Regions from separate parts of the Bradyrhizobium sp. CCBAU 45321 genome, predicted to be linked through region 3. Evidence: predicted binding sites of a transcription regulator. Region 3 holds the regulator's gene; each other region holds the start of a gene.
The links. Region 3 encodes HrcA, which represses chaperone genes, less so after heat shock. Its sites were predicted from a motif close to GTTAGCACTCNCNNNNNGNGAGTGCTAAC; they were not measured.
Positions count from the first base shown of each region.

Region 1 (4,398 bases), on a different contig from region 3:
ATGGGGTAGCAGACGTCGAGCACCGCCGCGGTCAGCGTCTTGCCCTGGCGCGTCTCCTTCAGGATCACGTCGGCATTGCCGTCCATCAGCCCGTCCATCGCGGTGAAATAGCGCGTCTCGGCTCCGCCCGGCGCGGTCGCCTTCGGCGACAGCTTCATCTGGGCGGAGGCCTGCGGCGGAACGGCGAGCAGGGCCAGAACGGCCGTGGAGCAAACCAGAAGCGCACGCATCGATGACATCCTCGCGCAACGGCCATGATCCGGAAAGCGTGAAGCGGTCTGAGGATCATGCCCAAACAATCAGAATCGGCGCGCCACCGTAGTGGGTTTTGGCCGCTGGTTGAATCGGAAAGCGAAACGGGCAGGGTCGGCAAAAAAGAAGGCCGCCCGGAGGCGGCCTTCGCAACTCTGTCACGGAACGGGAGGCTTAGAAGCCGCCCATGCCGCCGCCGGGGGGCATGGCGGGCGGAGCTTCCTTCTTCGGCATCTCGGCGACCATGGCCTCGGTGGTCACCAGGAGGCCGGCCACGGAGGAGGCGTCTTGCAGCGCGGTGCGCACCACCTTGGCGGGATCGATGATGCCCTTCTCGACCATGTCGACATAGTCCTCGTTCTGGGCGTCGAAGCCGAAGGTCTCGGACTTGTTCTCCAGGATCTTGCCGACCACGATCGAGCCTTCCACGCCGGCGTTCTCGGAGATCTGGCGAATCGGGGCTTCCAGCGCCTTCAGCACGATGTTGATGCCGGCCTGGACGTCGTCATTGGCGTTGGTGAGACGGCCGACCGCCTTCTTGGCGCGGAGCAGCGCGACGCCGCCGCCGGGGACGATGCCTTCCTGAACCGCGGCGCGGGTGGCGTTGAGCGCATCCTCGACCCGGTCCTTCTTCTCCTTGACCTCGATCTCGGTGGCGCCGCCGACGCGGATCACCGCGACGCCGCCGGCGAGCTTGGCGAGGCGCTCCTGCAGCTTCTCGCGGTCGTAGTCCGAGGTGGTCTCCTCGATCTGGGCCTTGATCTGGCCGACGCGGGCCTCGATGTCAGGCTTCTTGCCGGCGCCGTTGACGATCGTGGTGTTCTCCTTGTCGATCACCACCTTCTTGGCGCGGCCGAGCATCTTCACCGTGACGTTCTCGAGCTTGATGCCGAGCTCCTCGGAGATCAGCTGGCCGCCGGTCAGGATCGCGATGTCCTCCAGCATGGCCTTGCGGCGGTCACCGAAGCCCGGCGCCTTCACCGCGGCCACCTTCAGGCCGCCACGGAGCCGGTTGACGACCAGGGTAGCCAGCGCCTCGCCCTCGACGTCCTCGGCGATGATGACGAGCGGCTTGCCCGACTGCACCACGGCCTCCAGCACCGGCAGCATGGCCTGCAGGCCCGAGAGCTTCTTCTCGTGCAGGAGGATGTAGGCGTCCTCGAGCTCGGCGGTCATCTTCTCGGCGTTGGTGACGAAGTAGGGGCTGAGATAACCGCGGTCGAACTTCATGCCCTCGACGATATCAACCTCGGTCTCGAGCGACTTGTTCTCCTCGACGGTGATGACGCCCTCGTTGCCGACCTTCTGCATCGCCTGGGCGATCATCTTGCCGATGGCGGCATCGCCGTTGGCCGAGATGGTGCCGACCTGGGCGACCTCGGAGGAGGCGGCGACCGGCTTGGCGCGCTTCTCGATGTCCTTGATGACGGCGGCAACCGCGGTGTCGATGCCGCGCTTGAGGTCCATCGGGTTCATGCCGGCGGCGACCGCCTTGGCGCCTTCGCGCACGATGGCCTGGGCCAGCACGGTCGCGGTGGTGGTGCCGTCGCCGGCGAGGTCGTTGGTCTTGGAGGCGACCTCACGCACCATCTGGGCGCCCATGTTCTCGAACTTGTCCTCGAGCTCGATCTCCTTGGCGACCGTGACGCCGTCCTTGGTGATGCGGGGGGCGCCGAAGCTCTTCTCGATGACGACGTTGCGGCCCTTCGGGCCGAGCGTCACCTTGACGGCGTTGGCGAGAACGTCGACGCCGCGCAGCATGCGATCGCGCGCGTCTCCGGAAAACTTGACGTCTTTGGCAGCCATGGTCTGCAATCCCTCGTGTTATGTGATGTGTGTTGTCTTGTGCCGTGCGGCGGAACGATGGATGCCCGGATCGCCTGGATCCGGGCATGACATTCAGCGGCTGTTCAGGCGGACGGCCTTAGGCCAGCACGCCCATGATGTCCGACTCCTTCATGATCAGGAGCTCTTCGTTGTCGATCTTGACCTCGGTGCCCGACCACTTGCCGAACAGCACGCGGTCGCCGACCTTGAGGTCGATCGGAATCAGCTTGCCGGTCTCGTCGCGGCCGCCGGGGCCGACGGCGACAACCTCGCCCTGGGACGGCTTTTCCTTGGCCGTGTCCGGAATGATGATGCCGCCCTTGGTCTTTTCCTCGGCGTCGATACGTTTGACCACGACACGGTCATGCAGCGGACGAAATTTGGATTTAGCCATGACGTTTCCCTTTGGAGGCTCGCTTCGGAAGTAGTGGGGTCTGTGGGGCGGCGCTTCCGTCCGCCCTCGCGTCGAGGATCGAACGGCGCGCTTAGCAATCGGGCTTTCCGAGTGCTAATAGTGGGTCCGGAAATATGGCTTGGCCGCGATCCTGTCAAGCAAAGGTGGTTAAGCGATTGTTGAGGCGGATATAGGATGGTGGCATTGGAAACTCGCTCGGGGCGTCGCCGTAAAGAACGACGTCATTGCTCCGGCAGCGGTTTTGCGCTTGGCTGCGGGAGGGGTGCGGCCATGGTCTTGTTCGGGGGAATGCCATGATCAGTTCGGCTCACGCGCGCACGGTTGCCAATCTGGCGGCCGCCTCTTGTCTGGCGCTGCTGCTGGGCGCCTGCGGCGGCGGCTTCAACCTGCCGTCCCTCACGTCGTCCCCGCCGCCGCCCGAAGCCGAACCTGGCGTCGCTCCGGAAATGCCCGCCAGCATCCGCGCCGACGAGATCGTCGGCCGCTGGGGCCTCGCCTCGTTCCAGAACCCGGCCGATCGCGCCCGCACCGAGAAGATGGCGCGTGAGCAATGCAGGAACCCCTACGTGATCACCGCCGGTTCCTCCGGCGGCGTGATCATGCATCTGGCCGACCAGGCGACGCCGCAGGAGCTGCGGCTGAAGGGCTCGCCGAGCGGCAAGAACTACATCGGGCCGGCCGGCCCGACCCCCGGCGACCAGGACCGCGAAATCGTCTCCTTCGACGGTCGCGTCATGATCACCCGCTTCATCGACAAGGACGCCGGCACCCGCTACGGCAACATGGTCTACGTCCGCTGCGCGCCCAGGGCGTAATATCTTTCCTTCGTCATGCCCCGCGAAGGCGGGGCATCCAGTATGCCGCGGCTTCCCGGCTCAATCACTGATGCCTCTGGAATACTGGATCGTCCGGTCAAGCCGGACGATGACAGCGGAGGGGTCCCAAACAAAAAACGCCGGCCCAAGGCCGGCGTTTTGTTATTCCGATGTCGTCGCCGCTCAGTCGAACAGCGCGTCGATGTCGTCCTGCGAGGCGTGGCCGACGTCGCCGGCGAGCTTGGGACCGTTGAGGAGCTTCTCCTCCTCGCTGCGGTTGTCGACCTGCGCCGGCACATGGGACTTGATCGCGTCGACGCCGCCCCAGATCTCCATCATCGCGTTGATGTGCTGCTCGATGAACTTCATCGTGCCCATGACCTTGCTGATGCGCTGGCCGGTCAGGTCCTGGAAGTTGCAGGCTTCGAAGATCGAGATGACGCGTTCCTGGATGTCGTCGGCAAGGCGCTTCTGCTGATCGATCGAGTCCACCTTGGACATTGCGCTGGCGGCCTGGTCGATCGATTCCGCGGCTTCGAGGATCTGCTGGGTCGCCTGCTCGGTGCCGCCGACCACCGCGCCGAGCTCGCCGTTGACCTTGGCCATCTCGCCGCCGTCGAAGCTCTTGCCGTGCAGCGTCGCGATCTCGCGCTTGGTGCGGTCGATGGCGTCGTGGATGAGGTCGAGCTCGACCTTCAGCTTCTCGCACTGCTCGATCTGCGCCCGGTAGGTCTCGAGCATGGTGCGCGCTTCGGCAAGCTCGTGCGCGGTCGAGGCGTCGATCGCCGCCATGGCAGCGCTTCCGGACAGCGGGGCCGCGACGATGCCCTTCGCCATCTGGGCGCGGATCGCGCGCAGCTCGGCCATGATCTCGCTATGCATCGGGAGTGCCTCTTCAGTTACGTCTACAATGGGCATCTCGCCACCGACGATATCTTCGACGCGAAAACGCTTGCGGTGAACAGCCATCAGGATACTCCCCCCACCTCACTCACGCGTCTTTGTAGACAGAAGCGATTTAACACGAAGTTCACAGCAGGAACTGCTGATCGGCCGCGCGCGACGCGGCGCAAAGAAGCGATTAACCAT
Region 1 covers NZ_LFKZ01000017.1:195,306-199,703, reverse strand. The annotation lists gene ACM43_RS06925 (hypothetical protein) at 1-230, opposite strand, end outside; gene groL (chaperonin GroEL) at 427-2,058, opposite strand; gene ACM43_RS06915 (co-chaperone GroES) at 2,177-2,473, opposite strand; gene ACM43_RS06910 (hypothetical protein) at 2,788-3,309, shown strand; gene ACM43_RS06905 (protein phosphatase CheZ) at 3,493-4,278, opposite strand.
Region 1: ACM43_RS06915 (co-chaperone GroES) is a predicted target of HrcA. The motif match lies at 2,564-2,592, and genes of this name have one in related genera.

Region 2 (4,398 bases), on a different contig from region 3:
TCGTGGAGAAGACCCCCGATGCGGATCTGCTGCGCGAGATGATCGGCTTTGCGGCCCAGCGATTGATGGAGCTGGAAGTTGAAGGCCAGGCCGGGGCCGCCTACGGCGAGAAGAACCCCGAGCGTCTGGCACAGCGCAACGGCTACCGCGACCGGACCTGGGAGACCCATGCCGGCACGGTCGAGCTTCGCATCCCCAAGCTGCGCAAGGGCTCCTACTTTCCAGGCTTTCTGGAGCCGCGCCGGATGGCCGAGAAGGCGCTCACCGCCGTAGTGCAGGAAGCCTATGTGCCAGGCGTCTCGACCCGCTCGGTCGACGATCTGGTGCAGGCCATGGGGATGAGCGGCATCTCCAAGAGCCAGGTCTCACGGCTGTGCGCGGAGATCGACGCACGGTGTCGGCCCGGTCCGCAAATACTCGATCGGTGCGGCGCTGCTCGACAAGCGCGACCCATCCAAGGTGCTGGCACGTTCGCGCGAGCCGCTATTGCGGCCTGAATCATCCGAGCGCGAAGGATACGTCCCTAACGTCGTTTATACTTGTGGCGGGATGCGGCACAACAACCAGATCATTCTGCCATATGCCGTGTCGGACACATTCTCGAATTTCGCAACGATCGAGATTTCCGAGCTCATGGACGCGATGAAATGCTAGGCGCGGCCTTCGTGGTCGTTGGCGTCAACCGTGTTTCTCAACAACTCGTAGGAACCTAATAGCCAGCTAATGCGAGCAAGGGCGGAAGCACCACTCTCCTGACGTGTTCGTAGCCATCGAGAGGATAATAACAGAGGAATCCAGATGCGTTACATCCAGCTGGCCTTCGATTGTGCTCACTTCCTATTCGAAACGCCACTCGTCTAGCACCCTCCGTGGACTTGACTCGATCCGCGCATCTTAAGCTGATCTCAGGAGCATACATCCAATTCAATAGCTCCTTTTTTTCCCGAGCTACTCCTGCGCCGTGACAGCGGGCCGCACGCTAATTCTTGCGAGCTCGCGACGCTCGTCGTCTGTCAGTTGCCAATTCGCGCACTGGCTGCAAAGCTGCGCGAAAACGTCGTGCAATTGGCTTCGGGCGACCCTGACGATCTCGGTATCGTCGAATTCGCAAGACTTCAGGAAAATTGGCAAGGTAAAACTGGTCTGACGGCTATCGAAACGTCAGGCGAATGTCCTCGCCACGTTCATTCGGCAGAATCATCTCGATGCGTGCGATCGTAATCTCGAACATATTGGTCGTGTCCCCGGAGGTGATGTAGCTCGGTAGAGCAAAGCCGCCCGGACGCGCGCCTCACCTAGCGCCGTAGCGGGCGGGCGGCTTTGCAGTGGTCACCGGCAGTTCTCCGGTAGGATCGGGTTGCGACACGCCAACCCAACCGAGGAAAGCCGACGACCAACGACATGATGAACCTGCGCACGCTCGTAGAGAAGACCCCAGGCGCCGATCTGCTGCGCGAGCTGATCGGCTTTGCTGCCCAGCGTCTGATGGAGATGGAATTCGAAAGCCAGACCGGGGGCGGGCTACGGCGAGAAGGCCCCGAGCGTCTGGCCCAGCGCATGGCTACCGCGACTGGATCTGGGACCCGGGCCGGCGCGATTGAGCTGCGCATTCCCAAGCTGCGCAAGCGGTCCTAATTCCCGGGCTTCCTGGAGCCGCGGCGGATGGCCAAGAAGGCGCTCACCGCCGTGGAGCAGGAAGCCCATGTGCAGGGCGTCTCGACCCGCTCGGTGGACGATCTGGTGCAGGCGATGGGTATGACCGGGATCTCCAAAAGCCAGGTGAGCCGGCTCTGCGGCGAGATCGACGACAGGGTGAATGTGAATAAGCCGAAGTTCGCCCCCCATCGGCTTACAACATTGACCCCATACGTGATGAACATTCCCGTGATCGTTCAATGAATTCGGCTGTGTTGGCGGGGGTCAACCTTCGGCGCCGATCGGGGTCAAACCGCGCGCCGAATAACAGCGGATCTCTGAAAAGGCCGTGCAACTCAAAGCAGAGAAGAGCATAAGATTGCAGAACTCACACCTTTGCATCCCGGCTCCCTAGCCGCCGCGGCCTTGGCAGTTGTGATGCTCTCGGAATATCGATTCAGCACGGTCTTGTACGTCCCCTGCGGCGGCTTATGTGCTGATTAGCACTTGCTGGCCACGACTGCTATTTCATCCAAAGCAACAACAACCAGAAAACAGGAGGACAGCATGAAGTTCCGTCCGCTTCACGACCGCGTTGTGGTCAAGCGCATCGAAGCCGAAGACAAGACCACTGGCGGCATCATCATTCCGGACACTGCCAAGGAAAAACCCTCGCAGGGCGAGATCACGGCGGTTGGTCCAGGCGGCCGCGACGAAGCCGGCAAGCTGATTCCGATAGACCTCCAGGTCGGCGACCGCGTGCTGTTCGGCAAGTGGTCCGGTACTGAGGTCAAGCTCGATGGTCAGGAACTGCTGATCATGAAGGAAAGCGACATTATGGGCGTTCTCGTCGATCTGCCTGCCGCGAAGAAGAAGGTTGCCTAAGCACCAGTCAGTTTTCCTCATCCTGAGCCGTCGGCGCAGCCGGCGTCTCGCAGGATGAGGCCCGCAAGTTCAAATCCCGCTCCTTAAGAGCTCGCCTAGGCGCGATCATTGGGATCTGACCAGTCGAAAACGGAGATCATGATGTCGGCCAAAGAAGTCAAGTTCGGCGTAGATGCCCGCGACAAGATGCTGCGCGGTGTCGAAATTCTCAACAACGCAGTCAAGGTCACGCTCGGTCCCAAAGGCCGCAACGTCGTTCTCGACAAGTCGTTCGGCGCTCCCCGCATCACCAAGGACGGCGTCACCGTCGCCAAGGAGATCGAGCTCGAGGACAAGTTCGAGAACATGGGCGCCCAGATGGTGCGCGAAGTCGCCTCCAAGTCCGCTGATGCCGCCGGCGACGGCACCACGACCGCCACCGTGCTCGCGGCTGCGATCGTCCGTGAAGGCGCCAAGGCGGTTGCCGCCGGCATGAACCCGATGGACCTGAAGCGCGGTATCGACCTCGCCGTGGAAGCCGTCGTTGCGGACCTCGTCAAGAACTCCAAGAAGGTCACCTCGAACGACGAGATCGCCCAGGTGGGCACCATCTCGGCCAACGGCGATGCCGAGATTGGTAAGTTCCTCTCCGACGCCATGAAGAAGGTGGGCAACGAGGGCGTTATCACGGTTGAAGAAGCGAAGTCGCTCGAGACTGAACTCGAGGTCGTCGAAGGTATGCAGTTCGACCGCGGCTATATCTCGCCTTACTTTGTTACCAACGCAGACAAGATGCGCGTTGAGATGGACGACGCCTACGTCCTCATCAATGAGAAGAAGCTGTCTCACCTGAATGAATTGCTTCCGCTGCTCGAAGCCGTGGTGCAGAGCGGCAAGCCGCTTGTGATTATCGCGGAAGACGTCGAAGGCGAAGCGCTCGCCACTCTCGTCGTGAACCGCCTGCGTGGTGGCCTGAAGGTTGCGGCCGTCAAGGCTCCAGGCTTCGGCGATCGCCGCAAGGCCATGCTGCAGGACATCGCGATCCTGACCGGCGGCCAGGCGATCTCGGAAGATCTCGGCATCAAGCTCGAGAACGTCACGCTCAACATGCTCGGTCGCGCCAAGAAGGTGATGATCGACAAGGAGAACACCACCATCGTCAGCGGCGCGGGCAAGAAGGCCGACATCGAGGCGCGCGTCAATCAGCTCAAGGCGCAGATCGAGGAGACCACCTCGGACTACGACCGTGAGAAGCTGCAGGAGCGTCTGGCCAAGCTCGCCGGCGGCGTCGCGGTCATCCGCGTCGGCGGCGCGACCGAGGTCGAGGTGAAGGAGCGCAAGGATCGCGTTGATGACGCGATGCATGCGACCCGCGCGGCGGTCGAGGAAGGCATCCTGCCGGGCGGCGGCGTCGCCCTGCTGCGCGCTTCCGAGCATCTCAAGGGGCTGCGCACCAAGAACGATGACCAGAAGACCGGTGTCGAGATCGTGCGCAAGGCTCTATCGTATCCGGCTCGCCAGATCGCGATCAACGCTGGCGAGGATGGCTCGGTGATCGTCGGGAAGATCCTGGAGAAGGATCAGTACGGCTACGGCTTTGACTCCCAGTCCGGCGAATACGTCAACCTGGTCACCAAAGGCATCATCGACCCGACCAAGGTGGTTCGGGTGGCGATCCAGAACGCGGCCTCAGTCGCGGCTCTCTTGATCACCACCGAAGCCATGGTCGCCGAGGTGCCGAAGAGGAATGCAGGCACCGGCGTGCCTGCGGGCGGCGGCATGGGTGGTATGGATTTCTAAGCGAGCCGGCTCATGACGAAGAATGGCAGAGAAGGAAACGGATGAGCCGAATCCTACAGAGATGCCGAGGTGCCGAGGTGAGCCTTGCTGTCCTATCGG
Region 2 covers NZ_LFKZ01000124.1:70,546-74,943, reverse strand. The annotation lists partial or broken gene ACM43_RS20525 (transposase) at 1-395, shown strand, start outside; partial or broken gene ACM43_RS20520 (glycosidase) at 388-654, shown strand; partial or broken gene ACM43_RS20515 (transposase) at 1,402-1,818, shown strand; gene ACM43_RS20510 (co-chaperone GroES) at 2,203-2,520, shown strand; gene groL (chaperonin GroEL) at 2,662-4,299, shown strand.
Region 2: ACM43_RS20510 (co-chaperone GroES) is a predicted target of HrcA. The motif match lies at 2,135-2,163, and genes of this name have one in related genera.

Region 3 (4,398 bases):
GCAAGGGATTTCACAAGAACGTCGACAGCTATTCGGCCTTCCTCGAGGCCGACGGCAAGACCTCGACCGGGCTCGCCGGCTACATAAGGGGCCGCAAGATCAAGCGCGTCTTCGTCGCTGGTCTTGCGACAGATTTCTGCGTCGCCTGGACCGCGCTCGACGGGCGCAAGGCGGGCTTCGAGGTCTATGTGGTGGAAGACGCCTGCCGCGGCATCGACACGCAGGGCTCGCTCGCCAAGGCCTGGGCCGACATGGCCAAGGCGGGCGTGAAGCGGATTCAGTCTGCGGATATCGCGGTGAGCGCGTAGGCGGCGCGCCATCTTCCGTCATTCCGGGGCGCGCTTCAGCGCGAGCCCGGAATCCATTGTGCGGTTGTCTCTGCTGTTCGATGGATTCTCAGGTGCGCATTGCGCACCATAGTTCTCGACTTTGTCGAGCCCCGGAATGACGCCAACACTCAATTCGCCTCGCTGCTCGACTCGTTGCTGTTCGCCGCGGGCGCAGTCTTCGCGCCGCCCTTGGCGACGCCGACCAGCGCCGGGCGCAGCACGCGGTCACCAATGGTGTAGCCGGCCTGCATGATCTGCACCACGGTGCCCGACGGCACCGACGCGTCAGGCACTTCGTACATCGCCTGGTGGAAGTTCGGGTCGAACTTCTGGCCCTGAGGATCGAGCTTCTTCACGCCGTGTTTTTCCAGCGCGTTGAGCAGCGCGCGCTCCGTGAGCTCGACGCCCTCGATCAACGAGACCAGGCCGGGATCGGCCGCAGCACGCGCCTCCGCCGGAACGGCATCGAGTGCGCGCTGGAGATTGTCGGCGATGTCGAGCACGTCGCGCGCGAAGCCGGTGATGCCGTAGAGGCGGGCGTCGGCGACTTCCTTGGCGGTGCGCTTGCGCAAATTCTCCATCTCGGCCAGCGTCCGCAGCATGCGGTCGCGCGCTTCAGCCGCTTCCTTTTGCAGGGTTTCGACCGAACCCGGCTCGGGATCGTCGGGCATGATGTAGGGTTTCGACACCACGGGCTCGCCGGTCGCTGCAGTCGTGTCTTGGGGTTGCCGGTCTTGCTCGGTCATCGGCTCTGATCTCGAACTCGTTTCAGGGATGTTGGCCCGGATATCGTGCCTAAACTCGCGAAAATCAAGCGCCCGTGATCGGCGGAAAGGCCGGTCAGCCCCCCAAGAGGCGGCTGACGATGCGGGCGGCGTAGTCCACGGTGGGGATCACGCGGGCATAATTCAGCCGCGTCGGGCCGATCACGCCGAGAACGCCGACGATGTGGCCGGCGGCATCCCGATAGGGCGAGATGATGGTGGACGACCCCGACAGCGAGAACAGCTTGTTCTCACTGCCGATGAAGATGCGCACGCCTTCGGCGGTCTCGGCCCGGCCGAGCAGGTCGATCACGCCGCGCTTGGTCTCGAGGTCGTCGAACAACAGCCGAACCCGCTCCAGATCCTCCAGCGCATGCAGATCTTCGAGCAGGTTGGCATGGCCGCGGACGATGAGCTGGCGATCCTCGCTCTCGCCGCCGGACCAGCTGGCGATGCCGGCCGAGATCACTTTCTGTGTCAGCTGATCGAGCTCGGCACGGGCCTCGCCGAGTGCGGTCTCGAGCTCGAGCCGCGCCTCGGCCAGGGTACGGCCCCGGATCCGCGCATTGAGGAAATTGCCGGCCTCCGTCAGCGCCGAAGAGGGAACTCCGGGCGGCAGCGTCAACACGCGGTTTTCGACCTGGCCGTCTTCGCCGACCAGGATCACCAGCGCTTTTTCCGGTTCCAGGCGGACGAATTCGATGTGCTTCAGCCGCGCATTGGATTTCGGCGTCAGCACGACGGCGGCCGCCCGGGTCAGGCCGGAGAGCCGCATCAAGGCCTGGTCCAGCGCCGCCTCGACCGATTGCGCCTCGCCGACGGACGAGAGCTGGCTCTGGATCGCCTGCCGCTCGGCCTCGTTGAGGTCGCCGACCTGCATCAGGGCATCGACGAAGAAGCGCAAGCCCAGTTCCGTCGGCAGCCGGCCGGCCGAGGTGTGCGGGGCATAGATCAGGCCGAGCTGTTCCAGATCGGCCATGACGTTGCGGACCGAAGCCGGCGACAGCGGCATGGCGATCAGGCGGGAAATGTTGCGCGAGCCGACCGGCTCACCGGTCGCGAGATAGCTTTCGACAATTTGACGAAAGATGTCGCGGGAACGCTCGTTGAGCTGGGCAAGGCCTGCGCGCGGCGCGATCAGATGGATCGGATCGTGATGGGCCACAGACGGTAACTCCTCTCAGATACTTATAATTTGTCCATCCGGGCCGCTTCTGACAAGCGTCGCGTTTACAGGCCGGCGGTCAGGGGGTGAATAAGCCCTTGCCGCCCACCCCCGCCCCACCTACAAGCACCGCGAACAGCCTATTCCCGCGAGTTTTGGAGATTTCCCATGCGGCCAAGCCGCCGTGCGCCCGACGAATTGCGCCCCGTGACGCTGGAGCGCGGCGTGGTCAAATATGCGGAAGGCTCCTGCCTGGTGAAATTCGGCGACACCCATGTGCTGGTCACCGCCACGCTGGAGGACCGCCTGCCGCCGTGGCTGAAGGGCCAGGGCCGCGGCTGGGTCACCGCCGAATACGGCATGCTGCCGCGCGCGACCTCCGAACGCACCCGCCGCGAGGCCTCCGCCGGCAAGCAGAGCGGCCGCACGGTCGAGATCCAGCGCCTGATTGGCCGCTCGCTTCGCACAATCGTCGATCTCGAAGCGCTCGGCGAGCGCCAAATCACGGTCGATTGCGACGTGCTCCAGGCCGACGGCGGCACGCGCACGGCCTCGATCACCGGCGCCTGGGTCGCGCTTGCCGATTGCCTCAACTGGATGAAGGCGCGCAACATGGTGAAGGCCAACGTGATGCGCGACAACGTCGCCGCGATCTCCTGCGGCATCTACAACGGCACGCCGGTGCTCGATCTCGACTATGCCGAGGATTCGGAAGCCGAGACCGACGCCAATTTCGTCATGACCGGCGATGGCCGCATCATCGAGGTGCAGGGCACCGCGGAACGCGAGCCGTTCACGCAGGACGAGTTCCTGAAGCTGATCGCACTGGCGCAGAAGGGCATCGCGCGTCTGGTGGACTTGCAGAAACTGGCCGTGGCGTAGTCAATAGGCCCATGCACCGCCGAATCACCGACAAGCTCGTCATTGCCACCCACAATCCCGGTAAGCTCGCCGAGATGAGGGAGCTGCTCGCGCCGTACGGGATCGAGGCAGTGTCGGCCGGCGAGTTCGGCCTCCCCGAGCCCGAGGAAACCGGCAACGATTTCCGCAGCAACGCTGCGATCAAGGCGGTCGCCGCAGCGCAGGCGACCAAGCTTCCCGCCTTCGCCGACGATTCCGGCATCGCGGTCGATGCGCTGGACGGTGCGCCGGGAATCTACAGCGCGCGCTGGGCTGGTCCGTCCAAGGATTTCAACGCGGCGATGGCGCAGATCGAGCGCCTGCTGCAGGAGCGCGGCGCCACCACGCCGGACAAGCGCAAGGCCCACTTCGTCTCCGCGCTTTGCGTGGCCTGGCCCGACGATCATCGCGAGGAGGTCGAGGCGCGCGTCGACGGCACGCTGATCTGGCCACCACGCGGCACGGCCGGCTTCGGCTACGACCCGATGTTCCTGCCGGACGGGCACAGCCGCACCTTCGGCGAGATGACCAGCATCGAGAAGCACGGCCTGCCGCCGCTTGGCCTCGGCCTGTCGCACCGCGCCCGCGCTTTTCGGAAACTGGCGGAGATCTGCCTTGAGCCGCGCTAACAAGGATGCGTTTGGCGTCTATGTGCACTGGCCGTTCTGCCTGTCGAAGTGCCCCTATTGCGACTTCAACAGCCATGTCCGCCATGCCGCGATCGACGAGGCGAGGTTTACCGCCGCCTTCGCGCGCGAGATCGCAACGACCGCCGAACGCGCGCCCGGCCGCGAGGTCACCTCGATCTTCCTCGGCGGCGGCACACCGTCACTGATGCAGCCCGCCACCGTCGGCGCGGTGTTAGACGCGATCGGCAAGCACTGGACCGTCGCAGGCGACGTCGAGGTGACGCTGGAAGCGAACCCGACCAGCGTCGAGGCCACGCGCTTTGCCGGCTATCGCATCGCCGGCGTCAACCGCGTCTCGCTCGGCGTGCAGGCGCTCGACGACGCCTCGCTCAAAGCGCTCGGCCGCATGCACAGCGCGCGCGAAGCGCTCGATGCCGTCGCCATCGCGCGCCGCGCGTTCGACCGCTATTCGTTCGACCTGATCTACGCCCGCCCCGACCAGACGCCAGCGATGTGGGCGGGCGAGCTGCGGCACGCCATCGATGAAGCGGCCGAGCATCTGTCGCTCTATCAATTGACCATCGAGGAAGGCACGCCTTTCTTCGGCCTGC
Region 3 covers NZ_LFKZ01000126.1:147,156-151,553, reverse strand. The annotation lists gene pncA (bifunctional nicotinamidase/pyrazinamidase) at 1-308, shown strand, start outside; gene grpE (nucleotide exchange factor GrpE) at 458-1,075, opposite strand; gene hrcA (heat-inducible transcriptional repressor HrcA) at 1,170-2,258, opposite strand; gene rph (ribonuclease PH) at 2,427-3,140, shown strand; gene rdgB (RdgB/HAM1 family non-canonical purine NTP pyrophosphatase) at 3,152-3,787, shown strand; gene hemW (radical SAM family heme chaperone HemW) at 3,774-4,398, shown strand, end outside.

Region 4 (4,398 bases), on a different contig from region 3:
GTGCTGCCGTTGCTCGGGCAAGCGCTCGAGTTGCACAAGAAGGGCCGCCTCTCCGAAGCCAAGGCTGCCTATCGCCAGCTCCTGCAGATCGCGCCCAATCAATTCATCGCGCTGCATATGCTCGGCGCGTTGGAGTCCGATGCTGGGAATTATCAGCAGGCCGAGATCCTGCTGAGCCGGGCGGTTGCCGCGGATCCGCGCTCGGCCGAAGCCCATATGAGCCTGGGGGTCGCGCTGAACGGGCTGAAACGTCACACCGATGCCCGTGAGACCTATCGCAAGGCCCTCGCCTTGCGGCCCAACTACGCCCTCGCCCTCTCCAACCTCGGGAACGCGAGCGCGGCCCTTAATCTGCATCTGGAAGCGCTCGAGAGCTACGATCGGGCGCTCGCCATCGACGGAAACCTTGCCGAAGCCCACAACGGCCGCGGCTCCACGCTCTGCCGTCTGCGCAACTACGACGAGGCTCTCGCAAGCCTGAACCGCGCGCTCGCGATCAAGCCCGACTATGCGGCGGCGCTGGCGAACCGCGCCGTGGCACTCCGGGAGCTGCAGCGATTCGATGAGGCCATGGCGGATTGCAACCGGGCAATCGCCCTCGCTCCTGACGACGTGAACGGATGGCTTTGGCGCGCCAATGTCCTGCTCCAGACCCGGCAGATGACCCAGGCCTTGGCCGATTGCGAGAAGGCGCTCGCGATCGCGCCCGATTCCGATCAAGCTCATCTGGTGCTGGGCCTTTGTCTTGCCGGACTAGGCCGAGTCGACGAAGCCCTCGCCAGTTTCGACAGAGCCCTCGATATCAGGCCCGACCTCGAGAGCGCGATCTCCAGCAAGATCTTCACGCTCGATTTCGTGCCGGACGCCAGCGTCGAGCGGCATCAGCAGGCGCGACGCGTATGGTGGGAGCGGATCGGGGCGAAAATCGCTTCAGAAGCGGCGGCACCGCATGACAACAGCCGCGATCCGGATCGTCGCCTGGTGCTGGGCTACGTCTCCTCAGACTTCAACGCGCATTCGGCTGCGTTCATCTTCAAGCCTGTCCTGCAACACCATGACCGCGCCCAGTTCGAGATTGTGTGCTACTCGTGCTCGTCGAAAGTGGATGCGACGACACGCGAATTTCAAGGCATCGCCGATCGCTGGCGTGACGCCTCGCAATGGAGCGACGATCGCCTCGCCGCGCAGATTCGCGACGATCGCATCGATATCCTGATCGATCTGTCCGGCCATACCAGAGGAAACCGCCTCGGCGTATTTGCGCGCAAGCCGGCACCGATTCAGGCGCACGGCTGGGGCCATGGCACCGGCACCGGGTTGCCGACGATCGACTATCTGTTCTCGGATCCGGTCGGGATTCCGTACGACGTTCGGCATCTGTTTACAGAGACGGTGGTCGACCTGCCGTGCTTCGTGACGCTGGCGCCGCTGCCGGCCGGGATTACGCGGGCCGGAACGCCGGCAATCTCGAATGGCTTCGTCACGTTCGGTGTCTTCAACCGCATCAGCAAGATCTCGGATGAGGCAGCGGCAGTCTGGTCCAGGATCCTCGAACGGGTGCCGGGCTCGCGCCTCCTGATCAAGGACGTTGCGCTCGACGACCAGCTGGTCCGGGACAAGCTGCTGGCGCGATTTGCGGCCTGCCGATTGCCGGCCGAACGCGTCGATCTGCTCGGGGCCACGTTGCGGGACGCGCATCTGGCATCGTTCAATCGCATCGATATTGCTCTCGATCCGTTCCCGCAGAACGGCGGCGTCAGCACATGGGAAGCCCTGCAGATGGGCGTGCCCGTGGTGGCGAAGCTCGGCAACAGCCTGCCCGGCCGCGCTGCCGGCGCCATCCTCACCGCACTTGGCCTGCCGGACTGGGTCGCCGACAGCGAGGAGGCCTATGTCGAGATCGCGGCCAGCCGCGCGGCCGAGATCGGCGAGCTCGACAAATTGCGCCGCGAACTGCCCGCAACGATCAACGCCGCGGCCGCGGGCAACCCCATCTCATATGCACAAGCGGTGGACGCGGCCTATCGCGCGATGTGGACACGCTATTGCAACGGCGCTGTCGGTGCGTGACATCGTAGGGTGGGCAAAGCGCAGCGTGCCCACGACTTCTCTCAATCGGAAACAGACGGTGGGCACGGCGCGCGAAGAGCGCGCCTTTGCCCACCCTACGAGACCGGTGCTCCGTTCAATGCAGACGGAACACGCCGTCGACGGCGCGAAGCTCGGCCGGCTTGATCAGCTTGGAATGGGCCACCGTCACCGAATGGAGGGGACCGTCGAGCTTCTCCTGCCAGAACGCCAGGAAATCGGTCAGCGCGGGGAATTTCGGAAACATGTCGTAGTTCTGCCAGACATAGGTCTGGAGCAGCGAAGGATGATCCGGCATCCGATAGAGAATTTGTGCCGTCGTCAGCCCGTAGCCCAGCATCTGTTTCCGGAATTCCTCGGAAACGCCCCCAACGCGCAGTCCCATGCCAAACCTCCTTTGCAGGAGCGCATTCGGCGAGTGGCTTGGTCCGTGCCCCGGGGAGCCACCCGGAAACGATGCGCTCACATGAGAGAAATGTGACGCAAACTGACAACTCATCTCAAGCCCAAAAGTTTAACAAGCTGTTGAAATTCAATGCTTTAGCAGCAGAGACGACTCCGTGCTAATACGGTCACCCAAGAGGCGTCGAGAGGCCTCCAAGGCGGTTAACGATGGCGAGGGGTTTCTGGCAGTCCGCGCTTTCGGCTGCTAATTTTTCTGCTACAAACCCTTGCCCCCGCAAAATTCCTGTCCTATTTCAGGCTCGCCCGTGCTAGCACTCACGGGCAACGACTGCTAACAATCTCAAAATCCTCAACACGTGCAATTGCTTAGGAGGACTGCATGAAATTCCGTCCGCTTCACGACCGCGTCGTGGTCAAGCGCATCGACGCAGAAGAGAAGACCGCTGGCGGCATCATCATTCCCGACACTGCCAAGGAAAAGCCCTCCCAGGGCGAAGTCGTCGCCGTTGGCCCCGGTGGCCGCGACGAAGCTGGCAAGCTGATCCCGATCGACCTGAAGGTCGGCGACCGCGTGCTGTTCGGCAAGTGGTCCGGCACCGAGGTCAAGATCGACGGCCAGGACTTGCTGATCATGAAGGAGAGCGACGTGATGGGCGTTCTCGAAGTCAGCGAGTCCAAGAAGAAGGCGGCTTAAGAGCCCCTCTCCTCCCTCCAGTCAAACTCACCTAAGGAAAACTCCAGATGGCAGCCAAAGAAGTCAAATTCTCGGTTGAAGCGCGCGACAAGATGCTGCGCGGCGTCGACGTTCTCGCCAACGCGGTGAAGGTCACGCTCGGTCCGAAGGGCCGCAACGTCGTGCTCGACAAGTCGTTCGGCGCTCCTCGCATCACCAAGGACGGCGTCACCGTCGCCAAGGAGATCGAGCTCGACGACAAGTTCGAGAACATGGGCGCGCAGATGGTGCGCGAAGTCGCCTCCAAGTCCGCTGACGCCGCCGGCGACGGCACCACCACCGCCACCGTGCTCGCCCAGGCGATCGTGAAGGAAGGCGCCAAGTCGGTCGCCGCCGGCATGAACCCGATGGACCTCAAGCGTGGTATCGACCTCGCGGTCGAAGCCGTCGTGGCCGACCTCGAGAAGAACTCGAAGAAGGTCACCTCGAACGACGAGATCGCCCAGGTCGGCACCATCTCGGCGAACGGCGATGCCGAGATCGGCAAGTTCCTCGCCGACGCCATGAAGAAGGTCGGCAACGAGGGCGTCATCACCGTCGAGGAAGCCAAGTCGCTCGAGACCGAGCTCGACGTTGTCGAGGGCATGCAGTTCGACCGCGGCTACATCTCGCCCTACTTCGTCACCAACGCCGACAAGATGCGCGTTGAGATGGACGACGCCTACATCCTCATCAACGAGAAGAAGCTCTCCTCGCTGAACGAGCTGCTTCCGCTGCTCGAGGCCGTGGTGCAGACCGGCAAGCCGCTGGTCATCGTCGCCGAGGACGTCGAAGGCGAAGCCCTCGCGACCCTGGTCGTGAACCGCCTGCGCGGCGGCCTGAAGGTCGCGGCCGTCAAGGCTCCGGGCTTCGGCGATCGCCGCAAGGCCATGCTGCAGGACATGGGGGGGGGGGGGGGGGGGGGGGGGGGGGGGGGGGGGGGGGGGGGGGGGGGGGGGGGGGGGGGGGGGGGGGGGGGGGGGGGGGGGGGGGGGGGGGGGGGGGGGGGGGGGGGGGGGGGGGGGGGGGGGGGGGGGGGGGGGGGGGGGGGGGGGGGGGGGGGGGGGGGGGGGGGGGGGGGGGGGGGGGGGGGGGGGGGGGGGGGGGGGGGGGGGGGGGGGGGGGGGGGGGGGGGGGGGGGGGGGGGGGGGGGGGGGGGGGGGGGGGGGGGGGGGGGGGGGGGGGGGGGGGGG
Region 4 covers NZ_LFKZ01000128.1:332,151-336,548, forward strand. The annotation lists gene ACM43_RS29000 (O-linked N-acetylglucosamine transferase, SPINDLY family protein) at 1-2,070, shown strand, start outside; gene ACM43_RS29005 (usg protein) at 2,186-2,473, opposite strand; gene ACM43_RS29010 (co-chaperone GroES) at 2,873-3,187, shown strand; partial or broken gene groEL (chaperonin GroEL) at 3,235-4,115, shown strand.
Region 4: ACM43_RS29010 (co-chaperone GroES) is a predicted target of HrcA. The motif match lies at 2,801-2,829, and genes of this name have one in related genera.